2 linked regions of the Nodosilinea sp. FACHB-141 genome follow. The protein of the gene in region 2 binds, or shares a complex with, the protein of the main gene of each other region. Links are inferred from orthologs where the notes say so. Each region holds a gene or a part of one and is shown on either strand. Other genes may lie near its edges. The genes, in order: dnaG and dnaB.

Region 1 (14,720 bases), on a different replicon or contig from region 2:
TTGGCCGTTGTGCCTTGCTTGTAGCTGCGGCCCAGCTCCAGTTCTTCCTGGGTGTAGCCCACCTCAAAGCTGGGGGCCTGGCGGTGATAGATGTGGGGGGTGATCGCTACGTAGCCCGCCCTCGCCAGCCGTTCGGCCACCTCACGAATGTGGCTGTTGACTCCATACACCTCTTGAATCACGACGACGGCACCAAACCGGCCCGGGCCGGAGGGCTCGGCCAAGTAAGCCAAAATCTCGGTGTCGCCGCTGGGGATAGCGATTGTCTCGGTACGCACTAGGGACGGCATGGCGAGTTGTCGTTGTCTATACTGATTACTCTTACTTTAACGCTGGCCTGAGCGTTGGTGGGGAGGTCTACAATTGTCAAAAAACATTGCGGCAGGCGGGGGCCAGCTAACAAAACCCAGCCACTTTTTAAGAATCGTCCTAAATTGTCAGTACGGGCGGTGTATTTAGTTCTCAGTGGCCCTCATGTTGGTCTGACCTACTGGTTTGATCTCAAAATGGGCATGATGGTTTGTCTGGCAAAAGCCTGGAGGTGGTTTGGTGGTGCAGTTTCACATTCAGCCCGATAGCGAGATTCCGGCGTCGACCCAGCTCTACGACCAGATTTGGTTTGCGATCGCATCCCGGCAGTATCCACCTGGCTATCGGCTGCCCAGCACCCGGCAGCTAGCCATGCAGACGGGCCTGCACCGCAACACCATCAGCAAGGTCTACCGCCAGCTCGAAGACGCCGGCGTGGTGGAAGCCATGCCCGGCTCTGGCATCTACGTGCGCGAGCAAAACAGCACCGACAGCGCTCGTCCCCAGACCGTGCTGTGGGCTGAGTTTCCCCAGGCGCGCGATGTGGTTGAGACCGGGCTAGACGAGCTGCTGCGCCAGGGCTGCTCACTCAACCAGGCGCGAGAATTGTTCTTGGCGGAGATCGACTGGCGGCTGCGCTGTAGCGCGCGGGTGCTGGTCACCGCTCCTGGTCAAGACATTGGGGCCGGGCAGCTGATGGTGCGCGAGCTAGAGAGCGCGCTGCACATTCCAGTGCAGCTGGTGCCCCTCGAAGAACTCGACACGATTTTGGCCCAAACCCGCTCAGGCACGGTGGTGACCAGCCGCTACTTCATTAGCGAAGCCGAGGCGATCGCGGCTCCCAAGTCGGTGCGGGTCATCCCCGTCGATATCTACGACTATAAAAAAGAGCTGGGCCTGCTGAAGGATTTGCCCAAGGGCACCTGCCTGGGCATGGTCAGCGTCAGCACCGGCATTTTGCGGGCGGCAGAGGTGATTAGCTACAGCCTGCGAGGCGACGAAATTTTGCTGATGTCGGCCCAAACCGATGACCCCTACAAGCTCAATGCCGTGATCCACAGTGCCCAGACCATTGTGGTGTTTGACGAGGCAAGTTTGCCCACGGTCAAAGAGGCGATCGCCGAAGCCCGCGAAGACTTGATTCGCCCGCCCAAGCTAATCGTCTGTGACAACTACATCGGCGAAAAGTCGATCAACTTGCTCAAGCGCGAGCTGGGGCTCGATTAAGCGATCGCTGCAGAGTCCGGGCCATCCCCAACCTGAAACTTGAAAGTGCTGGTGTGGTGCACCCGCCTGCAATGGCGACTTCGCTGAGCCTTTTTTAGCCTGGCGGTAATACTTACTGCCAAGCCATCCGTGCTGAGCATATCGCTGTGGGTGCTGAGGGCGATCGCCGCCATTGCCTCGTTTATCCGCCTCTTAAAGCAGTGCTACATTCCGCAACAGCACTTTGAGGTCTTCTGGCCACTGTGCCAGAAAACCTTAATCACCAATAAGACCTAGAAACCACAGAAAAGCAGTACCGCATAGCCCTAATGGCTTTGCAGCGGCTTCGATCGCCCGCCAAAACCACTCGCTAAATTTCCCTTTTTAAACAAACACAAAAATATTTACAGAAATTAATAATTCAAACATTCAATTAGGCTATTTCTTTTTCTATCTGTAGACAGACGTAGTTACTAGCATTTAGACAGATGACTCACAACCACACAAACACATATAACAAGTGTTGAGTAGAAAATTGATTAACGACATTAGCGACAAACAAGTAGCAGTTGGATATTCAGTGCACTACAAAAAACCTTGTTCTTGAACAGCAAGGCTGGAATCACTAGTAAAGCACTTTAAAAATCAGCTTTTCAGCAACAGTTGTGTTGAGTTTGGAGTATAAGATTATGGCTCGGTCAACTAAGCAGAAATTTTTTCAAAGCACGCTCACTCTCGGCCTAATTGCCGGACTGATGGCTGCCTGTGCCGAAACCGCACCTGAGCAAGAAACTTCCGATGGTTCGACGAATGTGCAAACTGAGGAAGTTGCTGAAAATACCGAAGGCTACATCGGCCAAATCGTCACCATTCGGAGCGCACCGGTTGAGAAAGTAGGCGACAACTCTTTCACCGTCAACGATGAACAGTTCTTTGGCAGCGAGCCTATTCTAGTCATCAATGCTTCGGGCGAACCCCTGCTACTGCCAGAGGGCGATGTTGAGGTACAGGTAACCGGTGAAGTTCGTAACTTCTTAATTTCAGAGGTCAATCAAGAGTTTGATCTAACCCTTGACCAAAACCTCTACGAAGAGTACGAGGATCAGCCGGTCATCATTGCTCAGTCAATTGCGCTGGCACCAGAGCCCGGTGAAATCTCGGAAAATCCTGAGCAATATTATGGCGAGACCTTAGCCGTAACCGGTGACGTGGAAGAGATCCAAAGTGAAGACACATTCACCCTTCAGGAAGACCAGCTGTTAGGGGCAGACAGCCTACTGGTTGTCTATGCCCAACCTAAGGCAGGTTCGGCATCTGAGGCAGTACCGCCTACCATCACTGACAATGAACAGGTTGCGGTTACTGGTGTGCTGCGCCCCTTCGTCGTCAGTGAACTGGAGCGCGACTATGATCTGACCTGGGATGCTGAAGTGTTGCAGCAGCTAGAGGCAGATTACAGCGAAAAGCCAGTTCTGATTGCGACCCAAATCTACCCTTCAGCTATTCCCGAATAGCATTGCCATTGTGACGCTGCTGTTCACCTGTTCTTTGGTAAATAGCAGCGGGCTTTTGCAAGCCGCTGGTGCGATCGCAGCGACTCCCACTCCAATCCTAGGTGGGGCGATAGGTCCTACCTAAGATTGCAGCCGTACTGTCGTCATCCCCTCGCGCAGCGGCCGCTGTTGCTGGGTCCAAACTTGTTTAACCAAGAGGCCAAGGATAGGGGAGAAGGTGCTAAGCCCCTGGCGTAGAATTCCAAAGCGGCGCAGTAGTTCTCCCCTACCGGCTTCGTGAGCTTGGAGCTTTTGGGCCTGAATGATCTCAGGCTCGCGTTCGGCCTGAATGGAGGCCAAAGCGCGATCGAGAGCGGTAAGGTCTGGGGCTGCTGCGTCGGTAGTTTTGAGCACCGGGATCAGGTGGTTGGCGGCTGCGATCGCATCCCGCAAAGCCAGGTTAATACCTTGGGCGCGCACGGGCGACATGGGGTGGGCGGCATCGCCCAGCAGCAGCAGGCCGGGGCAGTGCCAGCGTGAACAGCGACCGACCAGAACTGAGAGCCGCATGGGGGATGAGATACTTTCTCCCGCCGATTGGAAGTGTTCCACGAACTCTGGTGGTACCAGGGCAGCGAAGGTCTTGGCCCAGTCTTTTTGCTCGGTGGGTTCATCGGGGGCGATCGCCCAGGCGAGGTGCATTTTGCCCTCCTCCGCTCCGTGGAAAAGGCTAAAGACTCGTCCCTTTTTAACCACGGTGCAAAAGCGATTGTCGGCGGCATAGCCCGGTGGCGCTGGTAGCTTAAACCAGAGCACGTCAATACTTTTGGGTTGGGTTTCTAAAGTTAGCCCAGCTCTTTGGCGAATTGCGGAGGCGCGACCATCGGCTCCAATCACCAGGTCAGCAACGATGGTGCGGCCATCGGCAAGCTGGATGCCAGTGACACGATTTTCGCTTTGGGAGGCTTCGCCAACGGTCTGCCAGAGCAGATCCTTCACGGCGGTTCCGGCTATCCACTCAAAGTTGGACTCGCGCTGAGCGGCTTGCACTAAAGCTTCTAGCAGCGGCGGTTGGGAAACTAGGGTGCAGGGGCGGGATGACCCCAAGGGCTCGTCGGCACGGAACAGGCGGCGATCGTTGAGCCAAAATTCCCAGGCGCTGAGGGGGCGATGGGGAACTGTCTTCAGCAGTGAGTCTAGCCCCATTTGGGTGAGGGCACCGAGACCGCTGGGCATTAGCCCCTCGCCGCGAAACTGGCGCTGAAAGTCTCGGGCGGCTTCGATTAGGGTAACGGGGATGCCGCGTTGGGCCAGCATTAAAGCCAGGGTGGCTCCGGTAGGGCCAGCGCCAACGATCGCAACTCTAGGCATGGTTTGGTGAGAATTTTGGGTGAGCTTTTGTTCAGAATAGCGTTCGGTTGCGGGGCTTCGTGCCCCTCTTCCTGTGCTTAATCAGCTACCCATAAGGAAAATCGTAGGGTGCACTCGCAAAGCAGTGCACCATTCTAGGAGTGTAGTCATAGAGTTGATTATCAGCGATCGCGCAGACGGTGGCAGCGCACAACTGGGATCCAAGCCAAATCTGCCACCGGGGCCATTTCGCTGGCCCCAGACCCTCATCGACAAGGACGTTCCGTCGTCCTTGACCTCACGGAAAGGATTGATCAATCATCGGTTTAAACCTCTGTTCTGCCAGTGAGCTTGGGGGAAACACAAACCCCGTTGTTCCACATCACTTGGATTGAAACATTGTAGGGTGGGCAATGCCAACTGTTAACTTGGGGCTATCGATCAAGAGAATCGTATTGTTCGCCGACCCAAGGCATGGTCGCTAGATCTTCGAAGCTGACCTGGCGATCTTTCTCTAGGGCTTCGATACGGCGTTTTTCGGCGTAGATTTGGCGCTGGTACTCGGCGAACTGCTCGGGGGCGGTGGTGCAGTCAGTCTTTTCCCACAGGGCAAGGAAGTGGCGGTAGCGCTTTTCGCAAAGGTTCTTTTCCATGCAGGCGGCGGCGGCGCGAACGATTAGGGAGGCGCGGATCACGTCGCGTTTGGTCTTTTCGCTGAGGTGCAGTAGGGCTTGCAGGGGCGTGGTAGCCAGGCCAGTATCAGCGAGTTGGTTACGCAATAGGTTGACCAAATCAACTCTGGGATCGTCAGATTCGGTGAGTAGCCGCTGCATCTGCCGCCACAGGGCCCGGTGGTGAGAGTAGCTAAATTGCAGGTCGCGGTCTTCGAGCACCTGACGAATTTCGTCGCGGTGAGCAGCATCGTGGAGAAAAATACGCAACAGGGCGGCCTCGGCCTGTTCTAGAGAACTAGCGCTGGGAGTGGTGGCAGGGGCAGATCGGGTGGGCGCTTCCGACGAGGTCGTCCGACGCTGGCGGCGTACTTGGGTAACGAGGTTTTCGGCCAGCAGAGGCACTAGGCGGCTGTCGCCGTTGCTAAAGATTTCGGCACAGTAGCGCACGTAGTGGGTGCGGGTATCGGCGTTGGCGATATCACTGAGCAGTTTGACCACCGCCTGGCTGGTCTGCTGAAACTGGTCGGCCTGGCGCAAATCTTTGCCACCAATCAGGTTATTGATCTGCCAGTCAATCCAGAGGGGGGCGGCCTCAATCAAATCTCGGTAGGCGGCGGCGCTGTGGTGCCGCAAAAACTCGTCTGGGTCTTTGCCGTCGGGAATGTTGAGCACCCGCAGTTGCACGTCGCCCCGGTAGGCCATGTCTTCGACCTCGCCGATCGCCCGCTGGGCTGCCTTGACTCCAGCAGCATCGGCGTCGAAGTTGAGCAAAATCTGCTTGGATTCGGTGTAACGCAGCAGTTGGCGCACCTGGGCGGCGTTCAAGGCCGTGCCCAAGGCAGCGACAGAGTTTTCTAACCCGGCAGCGTGGAGAGCAATGACGTCGAAATAGCCTTCGACCACGATGGCGCAGTCGTCTTTGGCGATCGCCGCCCGGGCCAAATCTAGCCCATACAGAGTCTTGCCCTTGTCGAACAGCTCGGTGTCGGGCGAGTTGAGATATTTAGGTTTTTCGTCGCCCAGGGCGCGGCCGCCAAAGCCAATCACTCGGCTCTGCCCATCGCGAATGGGAATCATCAGGCGATCGCGGAAGCGATCGTAGTAGCCATCCCCTTTTTGGCGGGGCACAATCAGCCCCGCCTTTTCCACTAGCTCGACGGGGTAGTGCTTTTGCTCAACCAGGTAGCCATAGAGGGTCTGCCAGCCCCCCGGGGCAAACCCCAGCTGAAACTGTTGAATGGTAGCGTCGTTGAGGCCCCGCTCGTAGAGGTAGGCCAGGGCCGTTGCCCCGTCGATCTGCTGAAGGGCGTGCTCATAAAATTTAGCCGTCAGGGCCAAAATTTCGTAGAGCTGCTCCCGTAGGGTGAGCTGCCGCTGAAGCTCTTGGCGCTTTGCGGGTTCTAGGGTAGTGACCGGCACCTGGTAGCGCTGGGCTAGATCGAGCACCACGTCAGCAAAGGAGCGCTTGTTCAGCTCCATTAAAAACTTAAAGGCGTTGCCCCCGGCCCCGCAGGAAAAGCAGTAGTAAAACTGCTTGCCGGGGCTGACGCTAAAGCTGGGCGACTTGTCCTCGTGGAAGGGACAGAGGCCAACAAAATCTTTACCCTGCTTTTTCAGCACCACATGCTGGGAGACCACATCGACAATATCGGCGCGATCGCGCACCGCTTCGATAGTGTCGGGGTGGAGGCGAGGGGTATCCATAGTGTTGAGGCTGCGCGGTGGCCGGGAGGAAGACCACTACATGTTGGGGCGTGGCTTGATTGTAGCCCATGGTGCTCAGAAATCAGCCATCGACCCTTTGCTTGGTAGTGCTCCTAATTTATGGCAAGAAACTAGGCCAGCCGGTAGCTACCCTACTGACAAAAAATTGCCGCTGGAGGCGTTTAAGCGTCCCCAACGGCAATTTTAATGTCAATACTGTATGTCCCGTGGTTTACCCAAGCAGGAGATCAGCCCAGTTTATTCGGCAACAACCCGCAGGTTGACAACAGCAGTCACTTCGGGGTGTAGCTTCACTTCAGCCTGGTATTCGCCCAACTTGTTGATGTCGGGGAGCGAAATATCGCGGCGATCGACTTCTTTGTCCGCTAGCGACTTGATCACGTCGGCCACATCGGCAGAGGTGACGGTACCAAAAATGGCTTCGTTTTCACCCACAGGCTTTTGAATGGTGAACATGCCGATGGTGGTTAACGCCGTCTTGGTGGCTTCGGCCTCCTGCTTGATCTCTAGCAGCCGCTGCTTTTGCGCCTCGCGCCGACGCTCTACCTGCTTTAGCACGCCGGGGGTAGTGCGCACCGCTTTCCCGTTGGGGATAAGATAATTACGTGCATAGCCAGGGGCCACATCTACCAAGTCGCCGTTGTAGCCCAGCTTGCGAACATCTTCTGTGAGAACTACCTGTACCCGTTTTGCCATGATTTTTCTCGTATAGCCCAGTTGACTATACTACCCAAAGGCGTTGTCTCTTGGCAACCCTTCCCCGTCGCCCCACAACCTACCCTGGCCCATGATTAGACTTGTGTTTGCCCTGGTACCCGCGGTCTGGGTGATCGCGATCGCCATCATCGCCGTGCAAAACGCCACCCCTGTCTCCATTCAATTGCTGACCCTGCAATCGATCGCGATTCCCTTTGGGGTGCTGCTAGCCTTTTGTGTCGCCGCCGGTATGGTGGCCGCCGCCCTGGTGCTGCTGGTGCTAGGAGGAAATCCCCTGCGAGCACCTCGCCGTCAAAAAAGGTCTGAGCCGTAGCCCAGACCTTCGCTCAGTTGAGTTGTCAACCCGTTGTTTGGCTAATTGCCCGGTGCCGTCGTGACGCTGTCGCCAGCGCGGGCTTCCTTAATTTCGGTGCTTAACGCTTCTAATGCCGCCGCATATTGAGGGTCGGCCTCAGTGCCAATAGCCTCGCGATTGGTTGAAAGTTCTTCCTGCTGCTCTTCAGTTAGCTCGATCGAAATGTCGGGCTCAATGCCAGACTTATTAATATCGGTGCCGTCGGGGGTAAGGTATTTGGCCACCGTAATAGCCACCCCAGAGCCATCGCCCAGGCTGCGCACCGACTGCACCAGACCCTTGCCGAAGGTGCGAGTGCCCACTAAAACGGCCCGCTCGTTATCTCTCAGGGCCCCTGACAAAATTTCGCTGGCGCTGGCCGAGCCACCGTCAACCAGCACTACGAGGGGCTTATCGGTCAAGGCGCGGCTGTTGGCGGTTTCTTCGTCCACCACCCCCTGGCGATTCACCGTCGACACAATAATGCCGCTGTCGATCCACATACGGGCAATGTCAATGCTGGAATACAGCAATCCACCAGGGTTCGAGCGCAGGTCGAGCACGTAGCCGGTCACCCCCTGGCCTTCGAGATCTTCGATGGCAGCACCCATTTCTTCGGCGGCATTAGCGCTGAACTGGTTGAGGCGAATGTAGCCTACCTGTCCCTCAGGGCCGGCCTGCACGTTGTAGCGCACTGGGTGAATTTCGATGCGCGCACGCACCATGGAGAATTCCAGTTGTTCTTCGCCCCGGCGCAGGGTGAGGGTAACCTCAGAGCCAACGGTGCCACGAATTTTGCTCACTGCATCGTTGAGCTCCATGCCCTCAGTGGATTCGCCATCAATGGCCAAAATCACATCTTGGGGGCGAATGCCTGCATCGAAAGCCGGGGTGTCTTCGATGGGAGCCACGACGACTATTTCTTTGCTTTCTTCATCCTGAGAGATTTGAATACCGACCCCGGTGAGTTCGCCGGAGGTGTCAATCTGCATGCTGCGAAACTCTTCAGGATCCATGAAGCGGGTGTAGGGATCCTCCAGCTTTTCTAGCATCTCGCGGATGGCGCCATAGGCCTCTTCCTGGTCGGCGTAGTTCCGCCCTAGGTAGTCTGTCCGCACCGCATCCCAATCGACCTGGTTAAAGGTGGCATCGACGAAATTGCGGTCAATCAGCTGCCAAACTTGATCAATTAGTTCCTTTGGGCTTTCTTCAAAGAAAGCTTTGCTTTGGGACAGGTGAATCCCAGCGCCGGTTACAGTTACCGCCGCCACAGCAACGGCCGTGGCACCTAGGATCAGTCCGCGCTTTGCAAATGTCATGTGTGATATAGGTTCTAGCAGCAAATTACGCCCAATCTAACACACACAATTGAGAAGCAAGGGGAAGATTTGGTGAGGGTTTTTGCCCCCGTTACTAACGGTAACAATGGGCACTTAGAGGGGGCAACTGAGGAAAAAAGGGGTTCAATACTGTTTTCTAGCAGCGATCGCTCTAGCGGCAGCAGCGGTCGTTTCTCTAACTACCGTGCCGCCCAGAGTGCCGCGCTATAATCGATCGCGATCCTTTGCAGGCGTTGTCTGTGAAACGCTAACTCGATGAATCGCTGATCCAAGCCCCAGGCGTTGAGACGTTTAAATCCTATGGGCACATCTGTCGCCGATCAGGGCACCCACATTTTGCTGGTGGGCACCAACGAGGGCCAAATCCGCCAGATGGAGTTTGACCTCCAAGAGTCCGGCTATCATCCCGTAGTGGCCAGCAGTGCTAAGGCAGGCCTTGCCCTAGCGACTGAAAGCCACCCGGCGCTAGTTGTGGTCGATCGCCTGCTGGGGGGCGAGTCGGGGCTGGCGCTGTGCCAAACCCTGCGCAGCCAGGGCATCAAGTCGCCGATTGTGCTGCTGATGGCTAAAGACAGCCTCGAAGACCGGGTGGCCTGCCTCGAATGCGGCGCTGACGACTACTTTCTCAAACCCTACCGCGCCGACGCCTTCTTAAAAATTGTGCAGCTCTATTTGCAGTCAGCCCCAGGGGAGGTCGAGCACCTGCGCTTTGGCGATCTGACGCTGGATTTAGACAATCGCCAGGCGCTGCGGGGCGATCGCGTCATTGAGCTAACAATGAAAGAATTTGAGCTGCTCAGATATATGATGGAACACCCGCGCGAGGTGCTGCCCCGCGAGCAAATTCTTGAGAATGTTTGGGGCTACGATTTTGTGGGTGAGTCGAACGTGATTGAGGTCTATGTACGCTACCTGAGGCTTAAAATTGACGGCGAAGACGACAAGCGCCTGATTCAGACTGTGCGGGGTGTGGGGTATGTGCTGCGGGAGAGTTAGTCGGTTGGTGAGTGGATGGGTGGACAGGTAGATGGGTGGATGGGTGGGGGCCAATATTCACCGGGTGAACGACTAGAATGTTAGCGCCCTGGTTGGGTGCCCACAGTTGCATTTCCTGGTTTTTTCCATGTCCTATCGTTTTGCTGGTTTGGCTTCCCAACGGCTTTATCTATGGCTGCGGCAGGGCATGGCCTTGAGCCTGGTGCTTAGCGCGTTGGTGTTGGGGGCCGGGTGCGGGCCAACCCCCTCCACAGCTGAGCCACCGTCTACGACCGACAACACCCCATCAACGCCGACTGCCGCCGAAACCCCTATGGCTGATCCTCGCGGCCAACAGCTTGCCGTCACAGCGGTTACGACCCTGGGCGGTGAAGAGATCTTTCTAGAAGTGGCGACCACACCACAGCAGCAGGCCCTGGGGCTGATGTATCGCGATGCGCTGCCCAGCGATCGCGGCATGCTGTTTCCCATGGGTCGGCCTCGCCCAGTGAGTTTTTGGATGAAGAATGTGCCAGTGGCGCTGGACATGGTGTTTGTCTACCAGGGGCAGATCGTAGGTCTGGCGGAGGCACCTCCCTGCACCGCTGATCCTTGCCCCACCTATGGCCCCGGCAATCAGCTAGTGGATCACGTGATTGAGCTGCGGGCCGGGCGCGCCGCTGAGCTGGGCCTGGCAGCAGGGGATGAGGTTGTGATCAAAGAAGTGGGGGAGTAGGGTGCTGTTAGGCCGCAGGCCGGATTGGGTGACCACACATCACCTGTGCTTGGCCATAACGCACTGCTGAAGCATCTCTACGGCAGGAAGATTATTGATACAAAAACAGCCGTTTGGCAGCGCGAGTGAAGGCGACATAGCAGAGCTGGTTGCGCTCGATCGCATTGCGGTTAGCGGTCATTGATGGCACATCCACAAACACATCCTGAAAGGTTGAGCCCTGGCTTTTGTGAATGGTGAGGCTATAGGCGTAGTCAACGGCGTGGAAGCGCTGCTGCAAATCCCAAAATTCCATCCAGCGCTTTTCTTTGGCGAGAAAGTCGAGCCTGGTTTTGAACTCGGCCTGGCCCGACTCGTGCAATACCTGCAGGGTCTTGTAGTCGCCGGTTTCGGTCTCGACTTCGAGCATCCACAGGGGCCACTCGCCCTCGCGACCTCGGGCAATGTTGAGCACCTCGCACTCGGCGGAGGTGGGCAGCACGACCGCCTCTTTTTCTAAACAGGGATTAACGGCGATTAGGCGATCGCCGGGCACAAATCGCTTAGCGTTGGGGCCGTAGATGGCGGCGCGAATGGTGTGGTTGAGCTGGGCCACCCGACGGTTAGTGTAGGCCAGGGCGCGCACTTGGTCGGGATTTTTCTGGTAGGCGGGGCTGGTAAAGGCGCGAATCAGCAGGTCGTGCCAGGCTTGGCGAGGCAGCACAAAGCAGCCTTCGGTGTTGTCGGCGTTGGTGTCGTTGGCGAAGTGGGGCAGGGCATCGCGCTCCAAGTTGCGGCGAATGTCTTCAGCGATCACGCCGATCGCGCCGCCATAGCGCACCACCTCGGTAAGCTGTGACTTGTGAATGATCTGGCGAAAGCAGGCCGACTCAGGCTCGTTGACCGGCGGCAGCTGAGCCGAATCGCCCACGAATAAAATCTGAGTGCCCCGGTACAGGTTCGACACGGCATTCACCAACAGATCCCATAGCTCCTGGTTGATCATCGAGCATTCGTCGATGATCACTAGGCGGTAGCGATCGATCTGGCTGGCCTGCTGGCGATCGATCGCAAACACCTGCTTGCCGTTCTCTTCGTCGATTACCGGGCGCAAGCCCAGCAGCTTGCAGCAGGTCATAGCGTCAATATCGAGCCGCCACTGGGCCGCCATCGCCGCCAGCACTTTGGTGGCTTTGTTGCTAAAGGCGCTGAGCACAATGGGGCGCTCGTCGCCGCGATCGCGCAGCCCGTTCACAAACACCTGAAGCAGCGTTGTTTTGCCCGTGCCTGCGTAGCCAGTTAGCAAATACAGCTTTTCGGTGCCCTGCACAAAGGCGTCCAGAGCATCCAGAGCGGCCTCTTGCTCGGCGGTGAGCGCCAGGTCAGCTTTAGCAGATTTGGATGGGGATATAGCCATGGGCAGGGAACAGATGTTCTATCCCAGGTTAGCCTGATTCACGGTCTCAGACAGGGGAGACTTCATCCTAGGGCAAGCTTTGGATAACAGCCGCTACAACGCTGGCCAACGCAGGTTTATCGATTTGGCCCTGGGCGACCTGCATTACTAAGTCGTAGGCGTTGTCTCAAAATTCGGCTCTGGCTCCCCTCTCCTCCCTGGGAGAGGGGCTGGGGGAGAGGGCTGCAGGGACGTTGTAATCTACTAAGTTTTCCTAAACCACCGCCATGTCAGCCTTGATAGCAAAGATATGCGCAATGGTTTCTTCAACCGAGCGATCGGGGGTCGAAGCGCCAGAGGTGACACCCACAGTAATGGGGCCATCGGGCAGCCAATTTTCCGTCACCGTTAGGTCACCGTGGAGCGGCTTGTGCTCGATGCGGTTGCCGGGGCCAATGCGGCTGGCGCTGTCTATGTGGTACGAGGGAATGCTGCGATCGATTGCAATCTCTTGCAGGTGGGTGGTGTTTGACGAGTTGTAACCGCCGATCACCACCATCAGATCCAGCTTTTCATCTACCAGCTCAAACATGGCATCTTGGCGCTCTTGGGTCGCATCGCAGATGGTGTTGAAGCTGAGGAAGTGGTCGTTGAGGGCCTGGGGGCCAAATTTCTTCAATATAGTGTGCTCGAAGAGTTTGCCGATTTGCTCGGTTTCGCCTTTGAGCATGGTGGTTTGGTTAGCAACGCCGATGCGATCGAGGTCGGCATCGGGGTCAAACCCAGGGGAGCAGGCATTGCCAAACTTGGCCATAAACTCGGCTTTGTCGCCACCGTTGAGAATGTAGTCGGCCACGTAGTTGGCCTGATCTAGATTCAGCACCACCAGGTACTTGCCCGCAAAGGAGCTGGTAGCCACAGTTTCTTCGTGGTTGTACTTGCCGTGGATGATCGAGGTGTGGTCTCTTTTCTTATGCTTTTCGACCGTGTTCCACACCTTAGAGACCCAGGGGCAGGTGGTGTCAACGATGGTGCAGCCCTTGTCGTTGAGCAACTGCATTTCCTGCACGCTGGCCCCAAAGGCAGGGAGAATCACCACGTCGCCTTGGCCCACAATAGAGAAGTCTTTCTCGCCATCTACTACTTCAATGAACTCTACCGCCATGTCTTTGAGGCGCTGGTTGACGCTGGGGTTGTGGATGATTTCGTTGGTGATCCAGATGCGCTCGGTGGGGAAGTGCTGACGGGTTTCGTAGGCCATGGCCACTGCCCGCTCGACTCCCCAACAAAAGCCAAAGGACTGGGCCAGCTTGATGGTGACGTTGCCGCGAGTGAGGGTGTACTGGCGATCGCGAATTTCCTGAATTAGCCCGCTGTTGTACTCGGTCTGCATTTGCCCGGCGACTTCTTCCCCGTGGCCAAACCCCTGGCGAAAGTACTTATCGGAGTGGTTGAGAGAGCGCTTAAAGGCCTTGGTATCCATTGAGTCTTCACCGGGTGCAGCACATTCTCTAGGATAGCGGGTTGTGTGGAGATGCAAACTAGGGGTATTGCCGGATGCAAACCAAGTGCATCGCCGGATGCACACCAGGTGCATCGCCGCATAAACCCTTCAAGTTAGCAGCATTATTGTTTGGGATAGAGGGTCATGGGTGGAGGCTTGGGGTGCGATCGCCCCAGTGAATTTTAATCTTTACCCATAACGTTGGCCAGTTCGCTGCCGATATTGGGAGTAGTTCCCTTGGCAGGCTCACGTCAGGGGTGCTTACGGTCTGACTGTAATGCCCACCGGGCGGCCCTCGTTGTCTAGGTCAATAATTATGTTCTCGTTCAGCCTTTCTGATTCGGCAATGGGGCGATCGACCAGGTGAATATATAGAGTGTCGGCATCGGGGGAGTAGGTCAGGTGCAGTGAGTTTCTTCTCCCCTAAGTTGCCGACGGTAAACACGAGTATTGCGATCGTCTCAGCAATCTCTCCAACGTCTATAAGGCTATAGGGCGATCGCCTCTGTAGGAGGAGCGATCGCGGCAACTGTTACCTTTTGGCCGAAAAGGGAGCACTCTCGTTAGTGATAAATGACACCCTTTGGGAATGCTAAATTCACTTACTACTTAGTACAGCAGCCTTCCCAAAACCAGCACAGGTTGCCAGCCAAAGCACTAAATCACCCGCAGTGAGCCGAAACAATGAAAGCAATAGGATACCCTTTTCTTTTAACCGGAATTGGCATGTTGGCGGCCACATTCTTCACATACACAAATACCAACACCTTCCTCAAAGATGCCATCAAAACAGAAGGGACGGTGATAGAGCTGATACGGTCTCAATCAGACGATTCAGTAACTTACCAGCCGGTTGTGGTTTTTGTTAGCCAAGAAGGCGAAGAAATTGAATTCACCTCGCCGTCAGGCTCTAACCCGCCAAGTTACTCAAAGGGGCAAGCAGTAGAGATTTTTTATCTGCCAAATAATCCACAGAAAGCTG
Region 2 (14,697 bases):
CAAAACGCCGATGAACGCCATTTTGGGGTTTTCTCAGGTGTTGATGGCGCAGTTTGACCCCCAGCGCGACTCTAAGACGGTCAGGATGGTGCAGCGCATCTTTCACAACGGGCAGCACCTGCTCGGCATGATTGAAGACATGCTCAATTTTTCGCGGCTGCGGGCAGACCAAGTCGAGCTGAAGCTCGAACGCTTTGACCTGACCGACCTGATTGTGACCACCATAGACGAACTGGGCACATTGGCCGACCAAAAGGCCCTGACTCTAGAGGCAGACCTGCCCGATCGCCCCGTGGTAGTGGTCAACGATCGCAACCGGCTGCGGCAAATTTTGACCAACCTGATCTCCAACGCCATCAAGTTTACCGATGCCGGGCGGATTGTGGTGAGCCTAGACCCCCTACCCGCCGACCGACTGCTGCTCCAGGTCAAAGACACGGGCTGCGGCATTAGCCGAGACGATCAGCCCCACATTTTTCAAGAGTTTTGGCAGGTGCACGACGCTCGCAGCGCTGCCAAAGGCACCGGCCTGGGGCTGGCCATTGTCTATGCGCTGGTGCAGGTCATGCAGGGCACGATTACCGTCAACAGTGAGCTAGACCGGGGCAGTGAATTTACCATTGAACTACCGCAGAGCGTGAGCCCCAGCCAAGAGCCCCCCGCCATCTGCCGCTGAGCGCTAGCCGCGCACTTTTGTGGTGACTTCGGCTACGCGCTGTCCTAGGGTGCGGGCGATCGCCAAATCTTCTGGCTGGGGCTGGAGTTCGCCCTGGCCACCGGTGATGGTGCTGGCCCCATAGGGGGTGCCGCCTCGGGCCTCGGTGTGAATCATGCCGGCAGTTGAGTAGGGCACCCCCACGACGAGCATGCCGAGGTGCAGCAGGGGCACCATCATGGTGAGCAGGGTGGTCTCTTGGCCGCCGTGGGTAGAGGCGGTGGCGGTAAAGACCCCCGCTGGTTTGCCTTCCATGTCGCCGTTGAGCCAAAGGCTGGCGGTTGAGTCAAACAGCTGCTTCATTTGGGCGGTCATGTTGCCGTAGCGGGTGGGCGAGCCAAACACCACGCCGTCAGCCTGTTTGAGGTCGTCTACGGTGCAGACCGGAATCTCCTGCTGCTGCTCCCGCACCGCGCGGGCAGCCTCGTTTTGGTCAATGATTTGGTTGACGGCGTCGAACTCCTGCACCCGGCGCAACACCACCTCTACCCCAGCCACTTGCCCCGCGCCCTCGGCCACCGCCTGGGCCAGCTTCAGGGTGTGGCCATACATGGAATAGTAGACGACCAAAACTTTCATAAATTCTCCAAATTTCGGCGTTTTAGCGCGTCAGGTCAAGGTTGCTCGCTCCTGTTAATGCTAATGCTGCGGGCATGGGTTGACAATTTTTATCTCTCTGGAGGGTGATTTTGGGCGATCGCGCCAACCCTCTCCACCCTAAGCAAAACGGCGGCCACCGCCCTAGCCCTCAAAGGCTAGCGGTCTAACCATATATAAGCCTGGGGGGATGTTGATCTTTGACGCTTTAGTTAAGCTTTGAATTTGGAGAAACTGTTGAACTAGTTGTTTTGTGGACGCCGCTGGCAGGAGCAGATTATGACCAATTGTCGTGTCGTTGTCATTGGTGCTTCAGCCGGTGGAGTTGAAGCGTTGACTCAGCTCGTTGAACAACTACCCCCTCAGCTCAACGCCGCGGTTTTTGTGGCAGTCCATTTCCCAGCCGGTAGCGTCAGCTTTTTGCCCGATATTCTCAGCCGTGCCAGAACCCTGCCCGCCGCCCACCCCTACAGTGGCGAAACCATTCAGCCAGGGCGCATCTATGTGGCCCCGCCCGACTATCACCTGCTGGTTCATCGCGGCACCATAGAGCTGAGCCGAGGCCCCAGAGAAAACGGCCATCGCCCCGCCATCGACGTGCTGTTTCGTTCGGCGGCCCAGGCCCACGGTCCCTACGCTGTGGGGGTGGTGCTCACGGGCATGTTAGACGACGGCACCAATGGTCTACAGGTGATTAAGGCCGAGGGCGGAGTCGCCCTGGTGCAAGACCCTAATGAGGCCATGTTTAGAAGCATGCCTGAAAATGCGATCGCCCATGTCGCCGTCGATCAAGTGCTGCCAATTACCGCTCTAGCTAGTCACATTGTGGATTTAGTGGCAGACGCCACGCAGGAATCTCCTATTACTCAGGAATCTCCTATTACTCAGGAATCTCCTATTACTCAGGAATCTCCTATTACTCAGGAATCTCCTATTACTCAGGAATCTCCTATTACTCAGGAATCTCCTATTACTCAGGAATCTCCTATTACTCAGGAATCTCCTATTACTCAGGAATCTCCTATTACTCAGGAATCTCCTATGACCAGTAATCCACTCGTACCCGAAGAGAAAATTGTTGCCGAAGAGAAAGCCGCCGCTGAAGAAGGCCAGCGACCCAACGCCGCCTCCCCATTCACCTGCCCCGACTGTGGTGGCGTGCTGTGGGAAGTGCGAGACGCCTACAATCTGCTGCGATTTCGCTGCCATATCGGCCACGCCTACTCCCTCGACAGTTTGATGTCGCTCCACGGTGAAAACCTAGAGCGCGCCCTGTGGACGGCGGTGCGGGCGATCGAAGAGCGAGCCGCCCTGTCTCGCCGACTGATGGCCTACGCCTATCAGCAAAATCGAACCCAATCAGCCGAACAGTTTTCGAAGCGGGCTCGGGAGGCCGAAGAAAACGCTCGCCTCGTCAGGCAGCTAATTCTCAATCAGAAAGAAATTCATCTTCAAGGAGACACCGTTCCTGAGCGTCTGTAGACGGGGTAAGCACGTCTTTAAAGATCTATGCGGGCGTTTGAAAAGCGATTTGCTGTAGCTTTAGCTGCCAGCTGATTTTTCCTGCTCCTGTCAAAAAGATGGGTAAAAGTCTTTCTTTTAAGAGAGATTAAGGGAATCTTTACTTTCGTTTGGGAAGCAGAACTTTTTCTAAATCAGCCGCTGAAATCATCAATCTCTGGGTAGAAGAGAGACGAAATCAACGTGACTGTTTATTTCATTTAATTAACTAAAATTAGAGCGCTGCCTCTGGCGGCAGAACGAGTCTAAACTGATTCAGAGATGGGCGTCTGTACCCCTTTTCTAGCTGTTTGGCGGAGCTGGCGATCGCGCTCCAACCCTTTCGAAGTTGAGCCGTGCCTCACCACAGTCTATTGTTTGCCCTGGTTAGGCCTAGGTCGTCATTTCGCCGTCATGCTAGACCAGACACCGGGCTATTGGCCTAAAACCCTATGAACGCTTCGCCGTCCTCAGTGCTATCTTCAGCGGCGCGGTTTGACATCGTGGCGATCGCGGCCTCCGCTGGGGGCATCAAAGCGTTGGCGCAACTGCTGCCCCAGCTGCCCGCCGATTTTGCCGCCGCCATTGTCCTGGTGATTCACCTTGACCCCAACATGGCTAGCCTGCTGCCCCAAGTCTTAAAGCCTATGACGGCGCTGCCCGTCAAAGACGCCAAAACCGGAGAGTTGTTGCAGGCTGGGACGATTTATACAGCCCCCCCAGACCACCACCTGCTGATTGGGGCCGGTCGCACCCTGCGCCTGACCCACACCGCCAAAGTAAACTACTCTCGGCCCGCCGCCGACTGTACCCTAGTATCGGTGGCAGAGCGCTTTGGGGAGCGGGCGATCGCCGTCGTTCTAACCGGCTATGGTCGGGATGGCGCTGCCGGCATCAAGGCCATCAAGCAGCACGGCGGTCGGGTGATTGTCCAAGATCCGGCCACCGCCAATGTGGCCAGCATGCCCCAGATGGCCATTGATACCGGCCAGGTAGACTGGGTTTTGCCCCTAGAGACAATTCCCCAAACCCTGATCAACCTGGTGCAGCAAGCAAGGATATAGTCTGTGGCCTCAAATCTAGAAAGTTCTGACGATGCTGCCTTTAGAACTCTATTAGACTACGTTCGCAGCAACCGGGGGTTTGACTTTACCGGCTACAAACAGCCCAGCCTCATGCGGCGGGTCACCCGCCGCATGCAGACGGTCGGTGTCACCAGTTTTAGCGAATACATCGACTATTTAGAGGTGCATCCCGATGAATTTCAGCAGTTGTTCAACACACTGCTGATCAACGTCACCGCATTTTTTCGCGATTCCACCAGCTGGGATGCCCTGCGCACCGACGTCTTACCGACAATTTTTCGCTCCAAAGCAAGCACCGAACCCATCCGAATTTGGAGCGCTGGCTGCGCCTCCGGCGAAGAAACCTACTCCATTGCCATGCTGCTGGCAGAGCTGCTGGGCCTTGAGCAGTTTCAGGCCAGAGTCAAAATCTATGCCACCGATCTCGACGAAGACGCTCTGGCAACGGCGCGCCAGGCCATCTACTCTAGCCACAAAATAGACGGTCTATCAGAAACCCAGCTCAGCACATTTTTTGACCACAAAGACGAAATTTACACCTTTAGCAAAGAGCTGCGGCGATCGGTCATTTTTGGTCGCCACGACCTGGTTCAAGATGCCCCGATCTCCAAGATTGACCTGCTGCTGTGCCGCAACACGTTGATGTATTTCAACGCTGAAACCCAGAGCCGAATCTTGACCCGGTTTCACTTTGCCCTCAATGACAACGGCTATCTGTTCTTGGGCAAAGCCGAAATGCTGCTCACCCACAGCAAACTCTTTAGCCCGGTGCAGCTAAAGGGGCGCATCTTTACCAAGGTGCCTCAGTTGAGCGGGCGCGATCGCCTGCTGATTATGGCTCAAACCGGTCACGAAGCCACTGCCGATGACCTGACCGACCAGCTCCGCCTGCTAGAGACTGCCTTTGATGTCAGCCCGGTGGCCCGCATTGTGCTCAAGCACAACGGCGTGTTGGTTTTGGCCAACCAGCGCGTCAAGGTGCTCTTTGGTCTCTCCCAGCAGGATATCGGTCGCCCCCTGCAAGATTTAGAACTTTCCTACCGCCCCGTAGAGCTGCGCTCTTGCCTGGAAGAAATCTACGAACGCCGCCGCACCATCAACCTGCCCGATGTCGCCTGGCAAAATCCTCGGGGTGATTCCGTTTTCTTCGAGGTGCAGATCACCCCGCTGTTTGGCAGCGACAGCGCCATTCTCGGAGCCAGCATTAGCTTTGTCGATATCACCCAGTTCAAACGGTTGCAGGCCGAGCTAGAGCACGCCAACCAAGAGCTAGAGATGGCCTACGAAGAATTGCAATCCACCAACGAAGAACTAGAAACCACCAACGAAGAATTGCAGTCCACCAATGAAGAACTAGAAACCACCAACGAAGAATTGCAGTCCACCAACGAAGAGTTGGAAACCATGAACGAAGAACTGCAATCGGCCAACGAAGAACTCCAAACCCTCAACGAAGAACTCCAGCGCAGCAGCGGCGACCTCAATCAAAGCAACACGTTTCTAGAATGCGTGTTCGCCAGTCTCAAAGGCGGCGTGGCAGTAGTCAACCGCGACCTGCAAGTGCAAATTTGGAACAACAAAGCCGAAGACCTCTGGGGCCTGCGCCCCGAAGAAGTTGTCGGCCAATATTTCCTCAACCTAGATATGGGTCTGCCGGTAGAGCAGCTGCGCCAGCCCATTCGCGACTGCCTAGCCTCAGCCGGCGTCGGCTCCGTCGAGCTGACCATCGAGGCCGTCAACCGCAAGGGCCGCAGCCTGAGCTGCCACATCACCTGCACCCCCTTGGTAAACGCCAAAAAGCAGGTGCAGGGCGTAATCCTGATTATGGAATAGCTTATGGAATAGCCGGTCTGATGCGAAATCCCGAATAAATACCCTCGGTTTGTAGGGGCATAGCATGCAAACCTACGGAGTTCCTGATCAGGAATCGGGGTTTACCAATTGATTTCGTATGCCTGCATCAGCCTGCATCCAGCGGCAGAGAAGTGACGGATTAGGATAGAGACAGACAACAGCCGCAAACGGTTTTGCTTGAGGAGCGACTATGGTTCAAGCTCAGCCCCGCACTGGCCCTACCATTACCTGGGAGCAGCTGCCCGATGACTTTCAGCTGCCCGATGACCCAGTGGAAAACATTCAACAGCCGCTCCTAGCCGCCGCCCTTACCGATGCCCTAGGCGCGGCTCAGCGAATTCGGCCTGAGATGTTGATTGGCTCCAACTTTGGTCTGGTAGTCAGAATGGACGGTGAGATTGTGGTCAAGGCACCCGACTGGTTCCACGTGCCTCGGGTCAACCCCTACCCTCCAGAGCTAGTGCGCCGCAGCTACACCCCCCACTTGGAAGGCGACCCCGTAGCGGTGGTTATGGAGTTTCTTTCAGCGGCAGACAATGGTGAGCTGTCAATTCGCACCACTCAGCCCTACGGCAAGCTCTAAACCTTGCCGGTTTGCGCTAGCCATTATGGCTAGGGTCTAGGCCAAGTGAGTGGCGAGGAAGGTGAGCGATCGCTCCCAAGCTAGCTGGGTAGCTTCGGGGTCGTGGATGTCGTTGTTTTCGTTACCAAAGGCGTGGTGAGCGTCGTACCAGTAGGATTCGTAGTTCACGCCGCCCTCCTGGAGCCGCGCTTCAAACGCCTTCACCGCGTCTGGCGAAAAGAACTCGTCTTGCTGGGCAAAGTGCCCTTGGAACGGAATTGCGATCGTGCTGACATCGGCAGCTTCTGCCGGAGGCACCCCGTACCAGCTGATGGCCACGTCAGTCTCGGGAGCGTACACGGCGGCCAGTACCGTCAGCGCCCCGCCCATGCAGTAGCCCATCACCGCCACCTTGGGGCTGGTGGCCTTGAGGTGCTGCACCGCGCCGCGAATGTTTTGGGTGGCAGCATCGCCAAAGTCGAGCTCGCCCATCAGGTGCTCGGCCTCGGCAGTTTCGACGGTGACTTCGCCCTTGTAGAGGTCGGGCACCAGCACTCGGTAGCCCTGCTGAACCAGCTGATCGGCCACGCCCTTGATCTGGTTGTTGAGGCCCCACCACTCTTGAATCACGACAATGCCAGGGGCAGTGCTGCCGCTGGCTGGCTCGACGTAGTAGCCCTGGCACGATTGGCCATCGGGTCGCTTAAAGCTAATCATGTCGCCCATGGGAGGTCTCCTGAGGTTGAGTCGCGCTTCTCCAAAGGAGAGGCTGCGTTAACGCTAGATTACCTCTCAAAGGAGCAAAATCTAAGCGCTGGAGGTTGAGTTGCAGCCCTCTAGGGGTTACGACCAGTGCTCTCCAGCGGTTTCGGTTGAGCCTAACGGCGATCGCTACATCCCCGGAGTAGCCAGGTTGCGGAAGCGGGTAAACTGCGGCTCGAACAGCAGTTTGACGGTGCCGGTAGGGCCGTTGCGGTGTTTAGTGATGATGATTTCAGCAATGCCGCGATCGGGGGTGTCGGGGTCGTAGTACTCTTCGCGGTAGAGCATCATGATCAAGTCAGCGTCCTGCTCGATCGCTCCAGATTCACGTAGATCACTCATCATCGGGCGCTTGTTGGTGCGCGATTCGACACCCCGGCTGAGCTGGGAGAGGGCGATGATCGGCACGTTGAGTTCGCGGGCGAGACCCTTGAGCGATCGCGTCATCTTCGACAGTTCCTGCACCCGGTTGTCGCCGCCGCCCTCCATCAGTTGCAGATAGTCGATCAAAATCAGCCCTAGGGCTCCACCCTGCTCGGCCTGGAGGCGGCGGCAGCGAGAGCGAATCTCGGTCACCGAAATGCTGGGAGTGTCGTCGATGAAAATTGGCATCTGGGAGAGAATGCTGATGGCGTGGCCCAGTTTTTCCCACTCGTTCTGGGCAATGCGTCCGGTGCGCAGGCGGCTGCTTTCCATCTCCACTTCGCTGGAGAGCAGGCGATAGACCAACTGCACCTTCGACATTTCCAAGCTATAAATAGCTACAGGAAGCTTCTGTAAAGCAGCAATGTTGCGAGCTATATTGAGCACAAAGCTGGTCTTGCCCATTGACGGACGAGCAGCGGCGATAATCAGGTCTGAGCGCTGAAAACCCTGGGTCATGGCATCTAAGTCGTAGAAGCCGCAGGGGATGCCGGGCAGCACGACGCCGAGCGATCGCTGCTCAATCTCCGAAAACGTCTCAATCAAAATATCGGAGGTTGAGGTCAAGCCTCCCTGGGGTCGCGACTGGGTAATGCCAAACAGCCGTTGCTCCGACTGATCCATCACATTCTCAATGGGCAAGGTCGTGTCGTAGCCCAGCTGAGAGATCTCGCCGCCGGTTTGAATCAGCAGGCGGCGGGTGTATTTATCCATCACCAGAGTGGCGTACTGGTCGATGTTGGCGGCGCTAATGGTGCGATCGACCAGTTGAGCCAAGCGGGTTTGACCACCCACCTGTTCGAGCTTGCCGTTGTCCTTTAGCCAGACGGCGATGGTCATTAGATCGGCGGGCTGCCCCTTGGCGTGGAGGGCCAGCGCCCCTTTGTAAATATCGCGGTGGGCACCGATGTAAAAGGCGTCAGGGGTGAGAATCTCCATCACCCGGTTAATGGCTTCAGGGTCGAGCAAAATACCGCCCAAAATGGCCTCTTCGGCTTCAATGTTTTGGGGTGGCAGGCGATCGCTGACCGCATCAAATTTGAGATTCTGAACCATGACCTTGGAGGAGGGGAATAGATTTAATTGTGCTTTAAACCCGTCTTCCCTGGTGTGGCCTAGCCAAATTCAGGAACGCGCTTAGGCTTCCAGCGCGCTTATGGCGAAACAACTCTTCAAAATTGCCCACAGCGCAATGGGGCCTATAGCCTTTAACCAAGTTTCCCGAGGGCTGGTTTCACGCGGCCAAAAGGCCGCAGCAAACGTTAGCGAGAGCGCCCTGCCTTGACTAGGTACCCCAGAGCAATGAGGTTTAAATTAGCCCGCGTTAACGGTATCAAACACCTCTTGAATCCGCTCCACCAGCGGCTCAGGCAGAGGCACATAGAGCAATTCCTCAGCAATGGCGCGGCCTTCGGAGCCGAGGGACCACTCAAACACGTCGCGCATGGCGTTCCACTTGGCTGCGTCTTCGTAGTTCTTGTAGATCATCACCCAGGTTAGACCGACGATGGGGTAGGAGTTTTCGCCAGTTGGGTCGGGGACAAGCAGGGCAAAGTCGTCTGGTATTTCTTCATCGAGAAGGGCATTGCCTGCGGTTTCAGGGGAGGGCTCGACGTAGTTGCCGGCGTTGTTTTCTACCAACGCTGAATCGATGTCCATGAGGGCAGCATAGGCGTAGGACAGATAGCCAATCGCGCCTTCGGTTTGCTGAATCGTAGCGGCTACCCCCTCATTGCCCTGGCCGCCAATGCCCACGGGCCAGTCAACGGAGGTGCCAACGCCGCCTGACCAGCCGTCGCAGACGGTGTCAATGTGGTTGACAAAGACAAAGGTGGTGCCCGAACTGTCGGAGCGGTGAGCCCAGGTGATGGGCAGGTCAGGCATCTCTAGATCGGGGTTGATCGCTGCGATCGCAGGGTCGCTCCACTGGGTAATTTCGCCCGTGACGATGCCGCAGTAGACATCGCGGGAAAGGCGCAGCTCCAGATCGTCAATCCCAGGAAGATTATAGGAGAACGATAATAAACCGCCAGTGATCGGCACCTGAATGGGGGCGTAACCAAAGGCGTCGACGAAAGCCTGGGTGAGATCTTCGGAATCGGTAATTGGGGCCTCAGACGCGCCAAAGTCTACGGTGCCGGCGATGTACTGCTCTAGGCCAGCGCCACTGCCCACCGACTGGTAGCTCACCTGCACATCGAAGTCAACTTGCCGGGTATAGGCGTCAAACCAGCGCTGAAAAATCGGCGCGGGGAAGGTCGCCCCAGCGCCACTGATCGCAATGGTGGTGCCGCTGCCATTGCCAGCGGACACTGGGGAAGCATCGGAGTCGGTCTCGGCGGTGGGAGAAGAGCCGCCACCGCAGGCCGCTACCGCCAAAACCACGGGCAAAGCCGCTGCTAGCCATACTTTGCGCTCAACAATCATCGGAACAGCACTCCGGACAGTTTTTGACGGTCAACGGTAGAGTGAGGGGTTTCAAGCATCTTCCGTAGTAATCTGGCCGACGAGAAATCAATGACGTGTTTGGTCTAGCACTTTGCCTTGTAACCCGAGGTCTGCGGGGGAGCAGGTTGCCCCTGGGCATTGGCAGGCAGAAGTAACGGCAGGGTAATGGTGAAGGTTGACCCCTGGTTTTCGGTGCTGACTACAGTAAGTTTGCCCTGGTGCGCCTGAACAATTTGCTGGGCGATCGCCAGCCCCAGCCCGAAGCCGCCAGTATCGCGCGATCGCGCCTTGTCAACCCGGTAAAAGCGGTCAAACACGCGGGGCAAATCGGCCGCCGGAATGCCGATGCCGCTGTCCTGCACAGTAATAATAATTCGGTCGACGCGGTGGCTGAGGGAGAGGGCGACCTCTCCGCCGGTAGCGGTGTAGCGGCAGGCATTGCTGAGCAGGTTGGCAATCGCCTGTCGGAGCAAATTGGCGTCTCCATTCACCCAGAGGGGGGCCTGGGGCAGCTCTAGCCGCCACCAAAGCCCCTTAGCCTTGACTTGAGGCTGATACTCGCGGGCGAGTTCTTTTACCAAGAGGGTGAGGTTGCACTGCTGGGTGCCCGACCAGCGATCGGCTGTCACCAGCACCAGCAAACTGTTAATCAGCTGACCCATCGACTGGGCCAGCCCGGCAATGTGCTGAAGCCGCGCCACCTGCTCTTGGGGCGAAGCTGTCATCAGCCCCAGCTCGGCCTGACTGAGAATGGCGGCCATTGGCGTCCTCAGCTCGTGGCTAGCATCGGCACTGAATTGTTCTAATCGCTGGTACGACAACTGAATGGGCCGCATCACCTGGCCCGCAAACCACCAGCTCAGCAGCCCAATCAGGCCCACCCCCACCGGCAGCCCCAGGCTTAAAACCAGTCGAACTTGGTTGAGGGCAGTTTCCACCGGTACCAGGGTAGTGGCCAGTTCTAGGTGCCCCAGGGTTTGCCCCTCCGACTCAATGGGCACCGTCATCTGGCGCAGGCGTTGGCCCTCATAGGTCAGAGTTCTGTAACCAGGCTGAATGTCGCGCTGATCGCCCGACAGCGGCCCAAAAAACATCAGCAGGTGGTTGTTGGTGTCGTACCAGCGGGCGTAGACCAGATCTGAGCTAACGCTGAGGGTGCTGCCCCCCAGCAGCGGCACCGTTTTGATCTGAAACTGCACGGGGTAGGTCGGATTGGGCGACGAGTCAGCGCCGCCGCTGCTAATCATCAGCTCCGCTTCGCGGTAGAGCTGCTGGTCGAGTTTGTTTAGCTCCCGCTCCACTTCAATGACGTAGAGCAACCCGCCAAACACCACAAAAACGCTGCCCATGGTCAGCATGAGCCACTGGGTGAGGTGTTTGCGGCTGCGGGTAAACATGGGGAGATGGGGAGACGAGGGGATGGGAGGTGAGTGGATGGGATCAGACGGGCTTAGGCACAGAGTTCGCGAATGCTGAAGCGATCGCCTCTGCCATCGATGGGTGCGAGCCAGATGTTGCACGAGCTTAGCGAGGGCATTGTCAGGGCTCGGTGCCCAGGGCCTACAGGGCTTGTTCTAGCTGGCTGTGGGTTGCATCCGATTGGGATGACGCAGCAAGTGTTCTCAAGGCTACAACTCTCGCTTTGCTAGCTTAACCTGCTGTTTACCATTAATTAGTTTACCCAAGGGAAGTGTGAAGAGGAGAGGGGTGGATGGGTGGGCGGGTGGATGGGTGGATGAGTGGGTGGGTGGATGGGTGGATGTGATGCTGGTGACGTTAAGCTTGAGAATCATCCCCTACATTACCCACTTCCCAACTTTCCCCATCGCCTATGCCTGCGCTCAAACGTCTCCTTACTCACTCTGGCCTTGAGTTTTGGCTACCCCTGGGGCTGTTGGGGGCCGCATTTTGGCTGGCTGGCTACGGCTGGACTCATCACTACCTGGGGGTGGCGGGCCGGGCGATCGCACCTCTGGTTTTAGCGACCAATACGGCGGCGCAGGACGAAGGCATTCTCAGCATTCGCGCGGTCATTGACAACGAGGGTCAGGCTCCGGCTGCTGGGGGCGATCGCCGGGCAACTCGGGTTGAGGTGATTGTGGTGAAGCCGGTGCCTCGCACCCTCGACTTTTACCTACCGATGCGATCACCAGCGGCCATTGAGGCCGAAATGGCGCAGCGGCTGAATGTTTCTACAGACACCATTCGTCGCCTCATTCGCTACGAAACCGTGCGTCCATAAACTACCCTGGCTCACCATGGCCCTGGAGCTTGTGCGCTGCTGTCAGACTGCCCGACCGGGGCGGGTCAAGCGATGGAACCGGATCACAAAAATTATTCCGGCGGTGGCTACCCCAATAGATTGGCCAATCCACAGCCCAACCCCGTCGAGGCCAAGCCAAAAGCCTAGGAGATAGCCCGTAGTCAGCCCTACGCCCCAGAAGGCTAGCCCGCTGAGCACCATGGGCATGCGGGTATCTTGCAGCCCGTAGAGCGCCCCTGAAGCGACTCGCTGAACGCCGTCGGTAAGTTGGGCCAGTGCCGCCACAAAAAGCATCGGCAGAGCCAGGGCGACCACCGGATCATTGGTCGAGTCGCGCAGATCTAGATACAGGCCAATGATGGACTGGCGAAACAGCAGCAGCCCAAGGGTGGCCAGGAGCATAAAGGCAGCGGCGATCGCCATCGCCATATACCCTGCCCGTCGCGCCGCGCCCATATCCTGCTGACCAAAAGCCAGTCCCACCCGCGCCGTCGCCGCGTAGGACATACCCAAGGGCACCATAAAAATCAGGTAAATCGTTTGGTATACGGTTTGGTGGGCGGCCAGCACCTCAGGGCCAAGGATACCCATCAAAAACGTGACCACGGCAAACAGGCTAAATTCTAGGGCGATGGTAACGGCGATCTCGCCCCCCATGCCCAGCAGCCGACCGACCAACCGGGGCTGCAATCGGTGCCAGCCGCGCCAAAAGCGGTATTCCTTCAAATTGGGGTGTTTGAGGGTGTAGAGCAAAAATAGCCCAAACATCAGCCAGTAGCTCAGCCCGCTAGATAGCCCCAGCCCCCCCAGCCCCAGGGCCGGGAAGCCCCATTTGCCAAACCCCAGGGCATAGTTGCCCACAATGTTGAAGACTGTGCCCACCAGCACAATCACAATCACTACCTGGGCCTCAGCTAGGGCCGCCGCGTAGCCCCTCAGCATGGCAAAGGCCAGGGCCGGAAATGCGCCCCACAAAATCCCCTGAAAGTAGGGGGTGGTGAGGGCGGCGATCGCCTCGGGCTGCCCCAGCCCCAGCAGCATCCGATCGAGCTGGCTCAGCACCGCCATCATTGGCAGACTCAGCCCTAGCGAGAGCCAAAACCCCTGCCGAGCGATCGCCTCAACCTGCTCCCTTTGCCCCGCCCCAAAGGCCTGGGCCACCAGCGGCCCCACGGTCATCACAAACCCGCCGATCACCGCCAGCAGTAGCTGAAAGCTAATGGCCGCTAGGCCACCCGCCGCCAAGGTTTCGGCCCCCAGTCGCCCCATCATTAGGGTGTCGACAAAACCAACAGCAGCCTGGGCCACTTGAGCCCCGGCCAGGGGCACCGCCAGGGCTAAAAATGCTCGCACCTCTGAGCCAGTTTTGATTTGGGCAACGGATCTACTCTGTGTACGCATTCAAAGATCGAGCCCAGTTTAGTGAATGCCCCGTAGCTCAGTTGATCCTAATCCTTAGCTGTAAAGTCCTTACCCATACCCCCTTTTGTAGACGATTGCGGATTCCTGCAAGGGGGAAATCCCTTGCTCAGTGGGTAGGGGAAGTCTTTCGAGATTTCGCCGTCAGAGAATTGGCGCCTGTTGCCCCTTAAAGCATTGCCAGCCGCGCCTTGAGAATGGTCGCCTGAGCTTCGGCCTCGGCCAGGGAATCGCGGGCTCCCTGCACCACATCGGCGGGGGCTTTGTCCACAAAGCCGGGGTTGCTCAGCCGCCCCGAGAGCGACTTGATCTCCGCCTCCACCTTGCCCAGGTCTTTTTCCACCTTGGCTCTGAGGGCATCGACATCTACCACGCCCGTCAAAGGAATGAGTACCTGCACGGTGCCGGTGACCCCAGCAAACAGCTTTTGATTCGGCTCCCCATCCCCTCTAACCGTATCGTGGCCCTCATCGTGGGGGGTGGGGGCACCGTCATCGCTGCCTTCTTGGGGCACGGGCGCAGGCAGCAGGCCCGGGGTGGGAGCTGGCGCTGCGATATCGGGGTCAAGCACCTTGTGCCGCCACTGCTGGTAGGTCTGATTGAGGCGGGCGCGATCGCCCCCGCTGAGCAAGTTCTGCCGCACAAAGTTAACCGTCACCCACAGCCCCACCAGCTCCATCAGGGCACCAAAGATGGGGGTGCTGTCAACCGCGCTCACCAACGCCCCCGTAAACTTGAGGGCCACCAGACCCACCAAAATCCACAGCATGGTAAAAGCGGGACGGCGCAAAGCGGTAAAAAACAAGTCGCCGTAGTGCAGAGGGTCGTCAAGCAGGGGCAGCAGGTTGTGCCAGAAGCCTTGCACTTCGGCCACCACCGGGTTGTCGCTCAGCTCCGTTGAGGAATTCAGCGATGTAGCGCTCGTTTCACCGCTGTGGGCTGTAGAGACCGGCTGCTTGCCACCGAGAATCACCAGGGTATCGATTTTGCCCAGGTCTTTGATGTAGTCGGCGGTGGCTTGCAGAATATGGCGCTCGTCAGCACTCTCGCTTTCGAGAATGGTCTCAAT

Evidence for each region.
Region 1: the proteins of dnaB (region 2) and dnaG are in contact, whole or in part, in a crystal structure (PDB 2R6A), measured with the Geobacillus stearothermophilus proteins. The link is inferred for Nodosilinea sp. FACHB-141 from one-to-one orthologs. Residues at the interface, in WP_033016901.1 of Geobacillus stearothermophilus: Ser13, Glu15, Ala16, Gln18, Glu91, Leu92, Asp94, Ala95, Val96, Pro97, Thr98, Ala99, Ala100, Asn101, Tyr104, Tyr105, Ile108; in WP_049624496.1 of Geobacillus stearothermophilus: Lys456, Leu457, Leu458, Pro459, Ala460, Asn463, Ala464, Leu467, Leu535, Leu536, Ile537, Ala538, Gln544, Glu545, Asp548, Tyr549, His552.

The regions. Positions count from the first base shown.
Region 1 is NZ_JACJPP010000013.1:330,904-345,623, forward strand. The notes cover bases 4,265-7,154. They hold dnaG (DNA primase), read right to left. Parts: upstream 6,737-7,154; coding sequence 4,793-6,736; downstream 4,265-4,792. Other genes in these bases: H6F59_RS15295 (FAD-dependent oxidoreductase), read right to left, coding at 4,265-4,379; rplI (50S ribosomal protein L9), read right to left, coding at 6,995-7,154. Outside these bases: H6F59_RS15275 (dienelactone hydrolase family protein), read right to left, coding at 1-290; H6F59_RS15280 (GntR family transcriptional regulator), read left to right, coding at 550-1,536; H6F59_RS15285 (hypothetical protein), read left to right, coding at 1,666-1,812; H6F59_RS15290 (hypothetical protein), read left to right, coding at 2,205-3,029; more of H6F59_RS15295, read right to left, coding at 3,150-4,264; more of rplI, read right to left, coding at 7,155-7,453; H6F59_RS15310 (lipopolysaccharide assembly protein LapA domain-containing protein), read left to right, coding at 7,545-7,787; carboxyl-terminal processing protease CtpC, read right to left, coding at 7,829-9,127; response regulator transcription factor NblR, read left to right, coding at 9,449-10,144; H6F59_RS15325 (DUF192 domain-containing protein), read left to right, coding at 10,272-10,859; H6F59_RS15330 (ATP-dependent RecD-like DNA helicase), read right to left, coding at 10,951-12,255; H6F59_RS15335 (4-hydroxy-3-methylbut-2-enyl diphosphate reductase), read right to left, coding at 12,509-13,717; H6F59_RS27665 (DUF2283 domain-containing protein), read right to left, coding at 14,000-14,146; H6F59_RS15345 (DUF3592 domain-containing protein), read left to right, coding at 14,423-14,720. UniProt on the Escherichia coli protein: RNA polymerase that catalyzes the synthesis of short RNA molecules used as primers for DNA polymerase during DNA replication.
Region 2 is NZ_JACJPP010000021.1:300,872-315,568, reverse strand. What follows is about bases 6,380-9,246. They hold dnaB (replicative DNA helicase), read right to left. Parts: upstream 8,555-9,246; coding sequence 7,205-8,554; downstream 6,380-7,204. Other genes in these bases: pstS (phosphate ABC transporter substrate-binding protein PstS), read right to left, coding at 8,813-9,246; H6F59_RS22275 (dienelactone hydrolase family protein), read right to left, coding at 6,380-7,039. Outside these bases: H6F59_RS22305 (ATP-binding protein), read left to right, coding at 1-676; wrbA (NAD(P)H:quinone oxidoreductase), read right to left, coding at 680-1,294; H6F59_RS22295 (chemotaxis protein CheB), read left to right, coding at 1,592-2,794; H6F59_RS22290 (chemotaxis protein CheB), read left to right, coding at 3,265-3,876; H6F59_RS27155 (CheR family methyltransferase), read left to right, coding at 3,880-5,730; more of H6F59_RS22275, read right to left, coding at 6,371-6,379; more of pstS, read right to left, coding at 9,247-9,925; H6F59_RS22260 (cell wall metabolism sensor histidine kinase WalK), read right to left, coding at 10,030-11,343; H6F59_RS22255 (hypothetical protein), read left to right, coding at 11,778-12,188; H6F59_RS22250 (MATE family efflux transporter), read right to left, coding at 12,231-13,610; H6F59_RS22245 (valine--tRNA ligase), read right to left, coding at 13,798-14,697. UniProt on the Escherichia coli protein: The main replicative DNA helicase, it participates in initiation and elongation during chromosome replication. Travels ahead of the DNA replisome, separating dsDNA into templates for DNA synthesis.